2 regions of the Marinomonas rhizomae genome follow, and region 1 is predicted to be linked to the other one. Evidence: predicted binding sites of a transcription regulator. Region 1 holds the regulator's gene; the other holds the start of a gene.

Region 1 (5,848 bases):
ACTCTAATAGGCGAGCAACGTCCTGAGCTGGCAAAGCGCCGTTAAGTAAATAACGGATTTGCATGGTGGCACCAGATTCGAGCGATTCGGTGACCGTTTGCAGGTGGTTAAGCGTGTTTTGCTCTGACATTGATTCCTTACTCGTCTTCACCAAAACGATTGTTAATTAATTCTATCACCGCTTTAATTGCGTCGTTTTCATCTTCACCGTTGGTTTTGACACGAATTTCAGTGCCTTTGCCAGCGGCCAGCATCATCATGGCCATAATGCTTTTTCCATCAACATTGCGGCCTTCTTTTTCTATGGTGATGTCGCAAGAGAAACGAGAGGTTGTTTCAACCAGCTTGCCCGCTGCGCGAGCATGCAAGCCCAGTTTGTTTATGATTGTGACGGACTCTTCCTGCATGCTTATTTCCTATATTAATGAGTCAAATATATTGAATAGTTCTTCGCTGCTTTGTGCCGCACGTAATTTATCCAGTGATTCTGGAGATTGTGCTAACTCAGCGATTTGAGCCAATGTAGAAAGGTGTTGATCGCATTCTTGAGGTGGCACAATCAGCGCAAATATTAGGTCGACCGCTCGTTTATCGATAGAGTCAAAATCAATTGGAGTTTGCAGTGACATGACAACGATAGCTGTGTGGTTTGCCGACTCTAGACGACAATGCGGAATAGCAATGCCATTACCAATGCCTGTACTGCCTAGTTTTTCTCGGCCAAGTAGTGCGTCATAGATTTCTTCGTTGTTGCAATGAAGGCGGTTGGAAGCGACTTCAGCAAGGCTCTCAAGGACGCGTTTCTTACTAACAATGTCTTGTTTTGCGAGAACAAGTTCTGCTTTTAATAATGATTTCAAGGACATGATAAAATGGTATCCGTTTAGATCAGTCGTTTTCGTTCATTGGAAGGAGGGATGTTCATCGCCTCTCGATATTTGGCTACAGTACGTCGCGCAACCTGTATGCCTTGGTCTGCTAAAATAGCCGCTAGCTTGTTATCACTTAATGGCTTTTTCGCTGGTTCATCTGACACAAGCTTCTTAATCATAGCTCGTATTGCGGTAGAAGAACATTCTCCTCCAGAGGCGGTATTCACGTGGCTGGAGAAAAAATATTTAAGCTCAAAAATACCTTTTGGTGTGTGCATGTATTTTTGCGTCGTCACCCGTGAAATGGTTGACTCATGCATACCCACTTCTTCTGCAACATCATGAAGCACCATGGGTTTCATGGCTTCTTCACCGAGTTCGAAGAAATCAATTTGTCGACTTACAATGCAGCTGGCCACTTTCAATAATGTTTCGTTGCGGCTCTGCAAGCTCTTCATGAACCATTTTGCTTCTTGAAGAGAGGTTTTGATGTAAGTGGCGTCTTCTGTAGTTGCCGCTGTGCTCGCCATCGCAGAATAGGTTTCATTGATTTTGATTGGCGGTAGGGCGTCGTTGTTTAGCTCAACTTGCCATACACCATGACGCTTTTTCACTGAAACATCAGGAATGACGTAATCTGTATCATCTGCGTCGATCACTGAACCTGGGCGCGGGTTAAGCTGTTGAATCAAGTTGACGACTTCTTTTAGCGCTTCGTCTTTTAGTTTCGTTTTGCGGCTCAGTTGTGCGAAATCTCGATTACCTAATAGTGGTAGGTAATGGTCAATAAGGTTGTATGTGCTTTTATAAAGCGGATGACTCTGGAAGGCTTCTAATTGTACTAGAAGGCAGTCGCGTAGGTCGATTGAGCATACGCCAACAGGGTCGAAGCGTTGCAGTCTATGTTGCACAGCAATGACTTCTTCTATTTCTAGGTCTTCTAATTCGATGCCAAGGGACTCACAAATGTCATCGGTAGAAATGCTTAAGTAGCCATCAGGTTGAACGCATTCAATAATGGCATAAGCAATTTCAATGTCACGGTCTGACATGTGAGTTAAGTTCAATTGCCAAATTAGATGGTCTTGGATACTTTCAGCTGGAGCGTTGCGACTTTCGAAGTCTCCGTCACCTTCATAACTATTGTGATCACTGACAGCGGCAGAACTTTGATAGGTGTCATCCCAGTTACTATCGATAGATAGTTCTTCGGGGATGCTTTCAGTCCACTCTGATTCAACGCGTGCTTCTTCGTTGTTATCGACGGTTGTCTCAGGGGCACTTTTGGATTCTATGCTGGCTGGTATTTCGTTATGCAGTTGTTCGTCGTCGTCTAGCTCAAGCAGCGGGTTAGATTCAAGGAATTCGTGTATTTCTTGTTTTAAATCCAACGTAGAAAGCTGCAGCAAGCGAATAGCCTGTTGCAGTTGAGGCGTCATTGTCAGCTGTTGGCCGAGCTTTAATTGTAAAGACTGCTTCATAGAGCAACTCTTTCTTCTAATTGAATGAATTGGAATGAGTTGTGCATACTACTCCCTTTCTACAGCAATGATAAGGGGTTACAGACGGAAGTCGTCACCTAAATAGACCTTTTTGACTTGTTCATTGTTAATGACGGTATTGGCGTCACCGGATGCAATAATGTAACCATTGCCAACAATGTAAGCTTTGTCACAGATGTCTAGAGTCTCTCTGACATTATGGTCGGTAATTAGAACGCCGATTCCACTCTCTTGGAGGTGTTTAATAATGTGCTTTATATCTCCGACCGAAATCGGGTCTACGCCAGCAAAGGGTTCATCAAGTAAGATGAATTTTGGGTTCATCGCAACGGCTCTGGCTATTTCTACTCTGCGTCTTTCTCCGCCTGATAATGCCATGCCTAGGTTGGTGCGAATATGAGTAATGTGAAACTCTTCAAGAAGTTCTTCCAGTCGCTCATTTTGTTGTGTTTTTGTTAGTTCTTTGCGTGTTTCTAAGATGGCTAGAATGTTGTCTTCAACGGTCATCTTACGAAAAATTGATGCTTCTTGTGGAAGGTAGCCGATGCCTTTTTGCGCACGTGTATGCATAGCATCGCCAGTCACATCGACACCGTCAATAAAAACGCCACCCGCATCATTTGTCACCATGCCTACGATCATATAAAAACATGTTGTTTTGCCTGCGCCATTTGGGCCTAGTAACCCAACAGCTTCGCCAGATTCAACCGAGATAGATACATCCTTTACGACTTGGCGTTTTTTGTAGCTTTTTGCAAGGTGTTTTGCTTCTAATAGTGCCATCTATTTTTTCGTCTCAGGTGCTGGTTCGTTTTGTGGCGCTTGTGGTTGTAGTGTCATTGATACGCGCCCTGAATCTTTTTTCTCGGCACTGAAGGTGCCATCTTGGATCATATAGAGTATGTAGTCTGCCGTGATGGAGTTTTGCATTCGACTTAGGTAGCCATTCCCCATGATTTCTAGCTTTGATTCGCTGGTTAAATAACGAATTTCATTGCCTTTACTGATGACAATGTTCCCGCTCCAATCTACTTGCTGACTGAATTTTGCTGGACTGCCACTCGCTTCTAGGCTGTTGAATTTTCGTGTTTGAGGGTCTGTCGATACTTTAAGGTATTGTGCTTGTATCTCAATAGAGCCTTGTTTGACGAAAACGTTGCCTTTGTAAATTGCTTCACCCGAATTTTGATCGAATGACGCTTCGTTGGCTTGTATTTCTAATGGCTTATTAAGGTCATCAGGTAGGGCATATGCGTATTGGCCAATAAGGGCTGAAGTGAGCAACGCACCGATGTTAATGAATTGTTTCATATTTTCCTCGTACAGACCCTGTCATCACGACTTCTTCTGAATTTATATAGGTTGTGATTTCGCCAGCAGAGGTCTCTCCTTGTGTGGAGATGAGTGTCGCATTTCCATAGCTGGTTAATGATTTGTCATTGTCTAAGTAATGTATGTTATCTGCACTGAGCTTTATATCTTCCGACTGGAGGTATTTTTTAGTCGCTCTAGCATTTTCTGTTAATAGAATATCATTACTTCCATCTTCAATAACCCCTTTATCTGCTTTTGCGTTCCAATGACCTGATTTTGAGTAGCGTTCGACACTAGGGGTTTCTAAAAGTGTTCTGGATTTTGCAATGTAATGAAGGGTTTGTTCAGCATCCAGTGTTTCAATAAGTGTTCCGTCATTATCAAACTCTTTTACTTTGACCTTGGTGATGAAATAGTCAGGTGAGCTACTGAGTGAATCGGTTTCCACTAAGTATGCTTTTGGCGCTGTTCCATACCAGCCTATTACGGCGGCTATTAAAATAGCGGCCCCAATGATTAGTAGGCTTTTAGGTTGCGTGAGTTTCTTAAGGGAAAGCATTAAATCGAACCACTTGTACTGACAATAAATAAGTAAAGACCATAAGAGGCTATAAGTGGAATACCAACCCATCGTGGGATGCTGTTACCTGTTGTTTTCTTAAAGATGAAGATAGCCAAGGCGAGCGCAGCTGTTAGGCCTAATACCCAAGGGAAATCTCTGTGTATAACGCTTTGATCTACCAGTCCTGGTGCAATAAGAGCAGGTAGCGGTAATACTGTGGCCAAATTGAAGATGTTTGACCCCAAAATGTTACCAATTGCTATGTCATGATGGCCTTTTCTTACACTGCTTACTGATGCGGCCAGTTCAGGTAAGCTGGTGCCCACAGCAACAATCGTAAGGCCTATTACCAGCTCGCTGACACCAAGTGCTGTCGCAATACCAATTGCTCCCCATACCAGCAACTTAGAGCTTCCTATTAATACAGTGAGTCCGATTAGCGCAATAATCAGAGATTTCGTGACTGAGGTGCCATCGTCTTCAGGTAGGCCTTCTTTTAAATCTTTTTCTAAGTCTTTACTGCCTCTTAACAATATTGTCAGGATAATAATAAAGGCAGCAATTAGTATCACACCATCCCATACGCTAAGTGTCTGATCAAATAGCAAAAAGCCTGCTAAAAGTGTGATACCTAATACAAGAGGGACTTCTTTGGTAGATAAGCCAGAGGCTATTGGAATAGCCGAAAAAAGCAATGTGATACCAAAGACAAGGGCGATGTTGGCAATGTTAGAGCCAAGTACGTTACCCACGGCAATTTCAGGGGCATTATCAAGTGCTGCTATGGCTGAAACGACCATTTCTGGTGCGGACGTGCCAAAGGCAACCAGCGTTATCCCTATGATCATAGGGTTTACGTTGAGTTTTTCTGCCACAAGGGCAGAGTGCTCGATGAATTTGTCGGAGCTCATAACCAGTAAAACTAGCCCTACAATTAGGGCGATAGAAAACAATAGCATGGTATTGATATTACTCATTGATACAGGAGGTACCATTTAATGAGGTTTGACGTTTAAATTCAAGGCTTGATCTTACAAACAAAGTGTATTTGGCCGCTCTGTGATTTTATTTATCTAGGGGCGATGGTAGTATCGGTCGATATTCGATAGGGATTAAAAAGGTGTGTCAGTGGTAGATGCTTATATAACAGTCCAAGACGTTAGTTTTTTTAGGGGAGGGCGGGCAATTTACGAAAATGTATCCCTCACCATTCCTCGAGGTAAAATTACGGCAGTAATGGGGCCTAGTGGAACAGGTAAAACAACCTTGCTGCGTTTGATTGCCGCACAACTTGCACCTAATTCAGGCACTATTTTAGTTGATGGACAGGATGTTCACGCTTTATCACGGTCTGAACTTTATAGAGTGCGGAAAAAAATGGGGATGCTTTTTCAGAGTGGCGCTTTGTTTAGTGATATGTCTGTTGCTGAGAATATTGCTTTTCCCATGGAGGAACATACTAAGTTAGATGCTAAGGCAATAGCGGACATTGTTGCAAAGAAACTTCACAGTGTTGGTTTGCGGGGAGCCGCTAGTTTAATGCCATCTGAGTTATCGGGCGGTATGGCGAGACGTGTTGCATTGGCTAGGGCTATTGC
Region 2 (5,848 bases), 960 kb from region 1:
GAGTCCGCACCAATTAGTCCTATTTCATTAAAAACAGATTTGCTTGCAGGTAATGTTGCAAAAGCGGAGATCGGTTTAAAAGTGAATGGTGACCTTAAGCAAATTAGTAGTGTGGCCAATTTAACCTGGTCAATTGAAGAGGTTATTTGCAAACTGTCAGAGGTATTTGAATTGCGGCCTGGTGATTTAATCATGACAGGGACGCCTGAAAATGTAGGGGTTGTTGTTGCTGATGATGAGATGCTGGCTTGGGTTGAGCATTTGGGTGAGATAAGAATAAGTGTTACTGATTAAATTCAATAAATTTATTGAATATGGTGGATGCTGCTGGATGTTTATATTCGTTTAATAGTTGAGTTGCAACTTCAGCAGTGCAAAGGCCGATATTTTTTTGATTACGACGTTTTGTGTATATAGATGTCACGCCCTGAATTTCATAGTGTTTAAACTTATGTAGATAGGGCGATTTATTGTATATTTTCTGAGCCTGTTGCCAAGTTCCATCAATTATAATGATGTTGTTGATTGACTGCGAAATATCCTCACAGAATCTTTGTTGTTCGTTTTTACATAGGTAAATGAGTAATGTGTTACTAGGAGATAGATTTAAGATATCTATGCTTGGTGAAACTCTGGACCATACGACGACTTCACACTCATCATTCAGTACCTCTTTTACTAGCTTTCCTGTACCTGAAGGCTTTTTGAGTTCTTCGCTATGGGTGAGTAACCAGATTTTCATTAGAGTCTTCGCTATTGATAAATAGGCAATTATACCCTTCATTAAAATGAACTAGAATATGAAAAAGCCTGATGGCGGTGCAGTAAACAATGAACCGCCATCAGGCCCAACAAAAGTAGTGTTATTCTTTGCCAATAGAGCCAATTTTATGAATTGATAAATCAGCGCCGTTGAATTCATCCTCTTCACTGAGACGTAAACCACTTACAGACTTAACTATTCCATAAACAATAAACCCACTCAGCGCTGCTATCACAACTCCCCCTAGGCTTCCTAAGAGCTGAGAGAGGAAGCTAACGCCACCTAGTCCACCAAGTGATTCAGATCCGAAAATCCCTGCGGCAATGCCTCCCCAGGCCCCACAAACACCATGAAGTGGCCAAACACCAAGAACATCATCTGTGTTTTTGAATTTTTGTTGAACAACAGTAAAGAGAGTGGTGAATATAGCACCGGCAAATGCGCCTGTGACTAATGCGCCAATAGGATGCATGATGTCTGAACCTGCGCAGATAGCGACTAAGCCTGCTAATGGGCCGTTATGGATAAAGCCTGGGTCATTTTTACCAAACAGCATGGCCGCAATAATGCCGCCGACCATGGCCATTAAAGAGTTTACAGCGACTAAGCCACTTACCCCTTCTAGCGTTTGTGCGGACATAACGTTAAAGCCAAACCAGCCTATGCAAAGAATCCAGGCGCCTAATGCCAAAAATGGGATGTTTGATGGTGCGAAAGCAACTAGCTTTCCATGCTTAAAGCGGCCGCGACGAGTGCCAAGTAATACTATGGCTGCTAGCGCAACCCACCCACCAAAAGCATGAACGACAACAGAGCCTGCAAAATCATGAAAAGGGGCGCCATAATGTTTGGTTAGCCAATCTTGAAGACCGTAATTGCCATTCCATACAATGCCTTCAAAAAGTGGGTAGGCAATACCAACAATTACCGCTGCGGAAATCAGCATAGGATAAAACTTAGCACGCTCAGCGACGCCACCTGAAATGATGGCGGGTATCGCAGCGGCAAAGGTCATGAGGAAGAAAAACTTCACTAGGCTATAACCGTGCTCTTGCGATAGTACGGCGGCGCTATCAAAAAAATTGACTCCATAAGCGATTTGATAGCCAATAAAAAAATAAACGAGCGCTGAAATAGCAAAATCCGTCATTATTTTGACTAACGCATTTACTTGGTTTTTATGTCTTACTGTCCCAACTTCTAAAAAAGCAAACCCAGCATGCATGGCGAACACCATTATGGCGCCAAGTAATATAAAAAGGGTGTTTGAACTGGAAACTAGCATTTCTACTGCACTGTTTGTGGATGTCACACGTGGCTCCTAACGTTTGTCTTTGCACCGAAAAGGTTTGCTATCATCCATAGTTGCTCTTTTTTGGGGCTTAATTGGTGTTTTGGATTAATGAATTTAAAGCTTAATCTGCTTTAAGCAATTATTGTTCCATTTATGCCATTATTTGGTGCCTTTTGGTGTCATGGATTATTTATGCACCGTTTTGGTGGAGGATTAATGTGGGTTATGGTTTTCACTTAATAGAATGGAGTTGGCTAATATTTCATCTAGGTGTTATTACTTTTTTTAACAATACTTGTTTTTAGTCTACTTTCTATTTTGCTATTAACGACTTATTATCAATTAGTTAGTGTGTTTTTAAGATTATTATTGGCTTAAAACGCTTAACGTTAGGGAATTACTCAAAGCTAAGTTGCTTTTAGTGTAGTTAAAAGATTGCTCATTTAAGAGCAACATAAAAATGAGGTTGTTATGTCAGGTCAGTTAGTATCAGGTATTGTAAAATGGTTTAACGATGAAAAAGGCTTTGGTTTTATCGAGCGTGAAGGTGGAGCAGATGTTTTTGTTCATTTTCGTTCTATAAATGGAACGGGCCGTCGTACTCTGCAAGAAGGTCAAAAAGTAACATTTGAAGTAACTCAAGGGCAAAAAGGTCCTCAAGCTGAGAATGTTACTCCAGCTTAATTGAGCTTTTAATCGGTCAAAAACCATGCGTGTGAACCTCTTACTTTGTATAAGATGTTTATTAAAAGGCATGGTTTTTTTATGCTTGTGATTTTTTAGAAAAAGGAGGTTGTTTTGTTACCTGTTCTGTATTCGTTCAGACGCTGTCCTTATGCAATTAGGTCTAGATATATGATTGCCTTATTGGGTGTGCCTGTACATTTACGTGAGGTGGTTTTGAGGTCTAAGCCTTCTGAGTTGCTGTCATTAGGCGGACGATCCAGTGTGCCTCAGCTTGTTGATATTGATGGGACGAGGTATCCAGAAAGTCTTGATATCATTTTCTGGGCGCTTACCAGCTCTGATTACAAGAAAGCCGTAAATGAGCTATGGCCATCGAATAGTATTCGAAGAAATCGAATGAAGGCTTGGATAACTTATAATGATCACTTTTTCAAATACTGGTTAGATCGTTATAAGTACGCAGATCGATATCCTGAATACAGTGAAGACTACTATCGTGATAAAGGTGAGGTCTTTTTGTCTCGTTTGGATAAGCGTTTAAGCGAAAGGAACTTTTTATTTGGAGACAAGATGAGTTTGGCTGATATTGCTGTTTTTCCGTTCATACGTCAGTTTGCAGCGGTTAATCAGAAATGGTTTGATGCATCTCAATATAATAATGTTAAGCGTTGGTTGGTTAGTTTTGTAAATTCGGAAATATTTAATTCAGTGGTCATGGTAAAGTATCCAGCCTGGCAAGCAGGGCAAGAAAATACTCTTTACCCTGCAAACCAATATGCCAATTAGATACGGCTTATTCGATGAGCCCAAACGTTACCCAATATAAAAATCCTGGATCGGCATCACTTGGTAATTTAAGTTTGATGAATTTTCCCTGATCATCGATATGTAGTGTGTTTGGGAAGTTTTGTTTTAACACTGCAAGATTAGTCTGCGCTAAATCTGGTTCATTCAAATCCTTGTAAGATTGAATGCTAATAGCTAGGGCTTCCTCAACAGATCGTGTACTTGGATAGTGTTGAATAACCTCTTGGCTACGACGTAGGGCAGAAAGTGGCGCTTTCCTTTTTAAATAATAATGCGCCACTTGTAGTTCATGACGAGCCACCATTTCGCGTAAATAATACATTCGTGCTTTTGCATCCGGAGCGTATGTACTTTTCGGAAAGCGAGACGTGAAATCAGCGAGCTCATTAAAGGCTTTAGTTAGCTCTTTTGAGTCTCTTTCGCTTGGGTCTAGACCCAGGTAGCGAGACATTAAGCTCTCTGCGCCTTTGTAGGTTGATAAAGCACGCATATAATAAGCGTAATCAATTGAGTCATGCTCTGGGTGATTTTTGATAAAGCGTTCAGCAGACGCATGAGCGGCAATGAAATCACTTGCCTCCATTTGCGCGTAAATTAGATCTAATTCTGCGCGAATACTAAATTCGCCAAACGGATATCGAGAATCTAAATCTTTAAGGTGCTTAATGGCTGTCGTGGGAAGGTTTTCTTCCAGAGCTTGTTGAGCTTTGTCGTAATAGACGCGTTCTGGAAGGTCTGGTTCCTGTACTTGTTTGCTTGAACAAGCAACAATGAATAAAGAAAAACTTACTATTCCAGAGAATCGGAGCAACGAGTGATGAAATCCCATGTATAATCAAAACCTTGATATGGTAGTAGATAAGCCTTAATCGGCATTTTGTAGCGTTATATTGCGAAAGATGATGAAGTGCAAGGCGCTACACGTTTTTTCACATTCAAGCCCAATGATAAAATTATTGAGCTGAAAACAACAGATTAAAGTACATTGTATGGCAGAGCGCATAGTAAAAGAAGCCCAAGTTCCGTTCGATTTGGGTGGTAACCGTTTCGATCAGATCGCAACAGAATTGTTTAGCGACTATTCCCGTTCACGAATTCAAGGCTGGATTAAAGAAGGAGCCTTGAAAGTTGATGGAAAAATCACTAAGCCAAAAGAGAAATTATTTGGTGGTGAAGTGGTGACATTAGACATCGTGATCGAGGCTCAAGAAGAGCATGAAGCACAAGAAATGGACCTTGATGTTGTTTATGAAGATAACGACATTATGATTATTAATAAGCCGGCGGGCTTGGTTGTTCACCCTGCTGTGGGTAACCGAGATGGCACCCTGATGAACGCAATTCTTCATCATGCACCAGAGACGGCTCATATTCCGCGCGCGGGTATTGTGCATCGCCTGGATAAAGAAACAACAGGTCTAATGGTGGTTGCCAAGACGTTGGCCGCACAAACCGATCTTGTGACTCAGCTGCAAGAGCGCAGCATGGGGCGTGAGTATGAAGCAATCTCTATTGGTGTAATGACTGGCGGTGGTGTAGTGGATGAGCCAATTGGCCGCCACCCACATAACCGCCAAAAGCAAGCGGTAGAGCCTGTAAACGGTAAAGATGCAGTCACACATTATCGTTTGGTTGAGCGTTTCAAAAACCATACACATATCCGTTTAAAACTAGAAACTGGACGAACGCACCAAATTCGCGTTCATATGGCGTTTATTCAATATCCATTGGTAGGCGATCCTCAATATGGTGGACGCTTGAAAATGCCAAAAGCGTGTTCTCCAGAGTTACAAGAGGAATTGCGTCACTTCCGTCGTCAGGCGTTGCATGCCAAGAAGTTAGAGCTTTCTCATCCTATTTCGGGTGAATGGATGGAATGGGAAATTGATTTGCCAGCTGATATGAAGAAATTATTGGATGCACTTAAAAAGGATACGGTAGAGTCTGGTAGTAATGACTCTGAGTATTTTTAATTAAATTGTATGTTTAGAGGCAGCTTTGGCTGCCTTTTTTTATTTTTGGAGATAGTTATGTCTTCTAACGCCTCTTCTTATATTTGTCCTAGTTGGCCTGCGCCATCATCCGTTCGTGCTTATGTTTCTACTCGTATTGGAGGTGTAAGCGGCGCCCCGTTTGATGGGCTTAATTTAGGTCTCCATGTTCAGGATGATCCCCTTGCTGTGATGCAAAATCGTCAACTCTTTGCATCACGTGTAGGGATGCCAGACTCTATTGTTTGGCTAAATCAGGTGCATGGAATTGATGTGGCACTTTTACCTTGCGGTGTATTGCCTGAA

Evidence for each region. The regulator sigma-54, encoded in region 1, starts transcription at its own class of promoters, with help from an activator protein. The targets are predictions, from matches to a motif close to TGGCACNNNNNTTGCTNT.
Region 2: KDW99_RS04600 (ammonium transporter) is a predicted target of sigma-54. The motif match lies at 2,190-2,207, and genes of this name have one in related genera.

Annotation. Positions count from the first base shown of each region.
Region 1 is NZ_CP073343.1:1,956,005-1,961,852, forward strand. Features, by position in the region: gene mgtE (magnesium transporter) at 1-130, opposite strand, end outside; gene KDW99_RS09205 (HPr family phosphocarrier protein) at 138-407, opposite strand; gene ptsN (PTS IIA-like nitrogen regulatory protein PtsN) at 417-866, opposite strand; gene KDW99_RS09215 (RNA polymerase factor sigma-54) at 884-2,353, opposite strand; gene lptB (LPS export ABC transporter ATP-binding protein) at 2,432-3,157, opposite strand; gene lptA (lipopolysaccharide transport periplasmic protein LptA) at 3,158-3,685, opposite strand; gene lptC (LPS export ABC transporter periplasmic protein LptC) at 3,669-4,247, opposite strand; gene KDW99_RS09235 (calcium/sodium antiporter) at 4,247-5,227, opposite strand; gene KDW99_RS09240 (ABC transporter ATP-binding protein) at 5,373-5,848, shown strand, end outside.
Region 2 is NZ_CP073343.1:998,336-1,004,183, forward strand. Features, by position in the region: gene KDW99_RS04590 (fumarylacetoacetate hydrolase family protein) at 1-294, shown strand, start outside; gene KDW99_RS04595 (DTW domain-containing protein) at 284-784, opposite strand; gene KDW99_RS04600 (ammonium transporter) at 864-2,075, opposite strand; gene KDW99_RS04605 (cold-shock protein) at 2,529-2,741, shown strand; gene KDW99_RS04610 (glutathione S-transferase) at 2,856-3,530, shown strand; gene KDW99_RS04615 (outer membrane protein assembly factor BamD) at 3,538-4,380, opposite strand; gene rluD (23S rRNA pseudouridine(1911/1915/1917) synthase RluD) at 4,541-5,524, shown strand; gene pgeF (peptidoglycan editing factor PgeF) at 5,582-5,848, shown strand, end outside.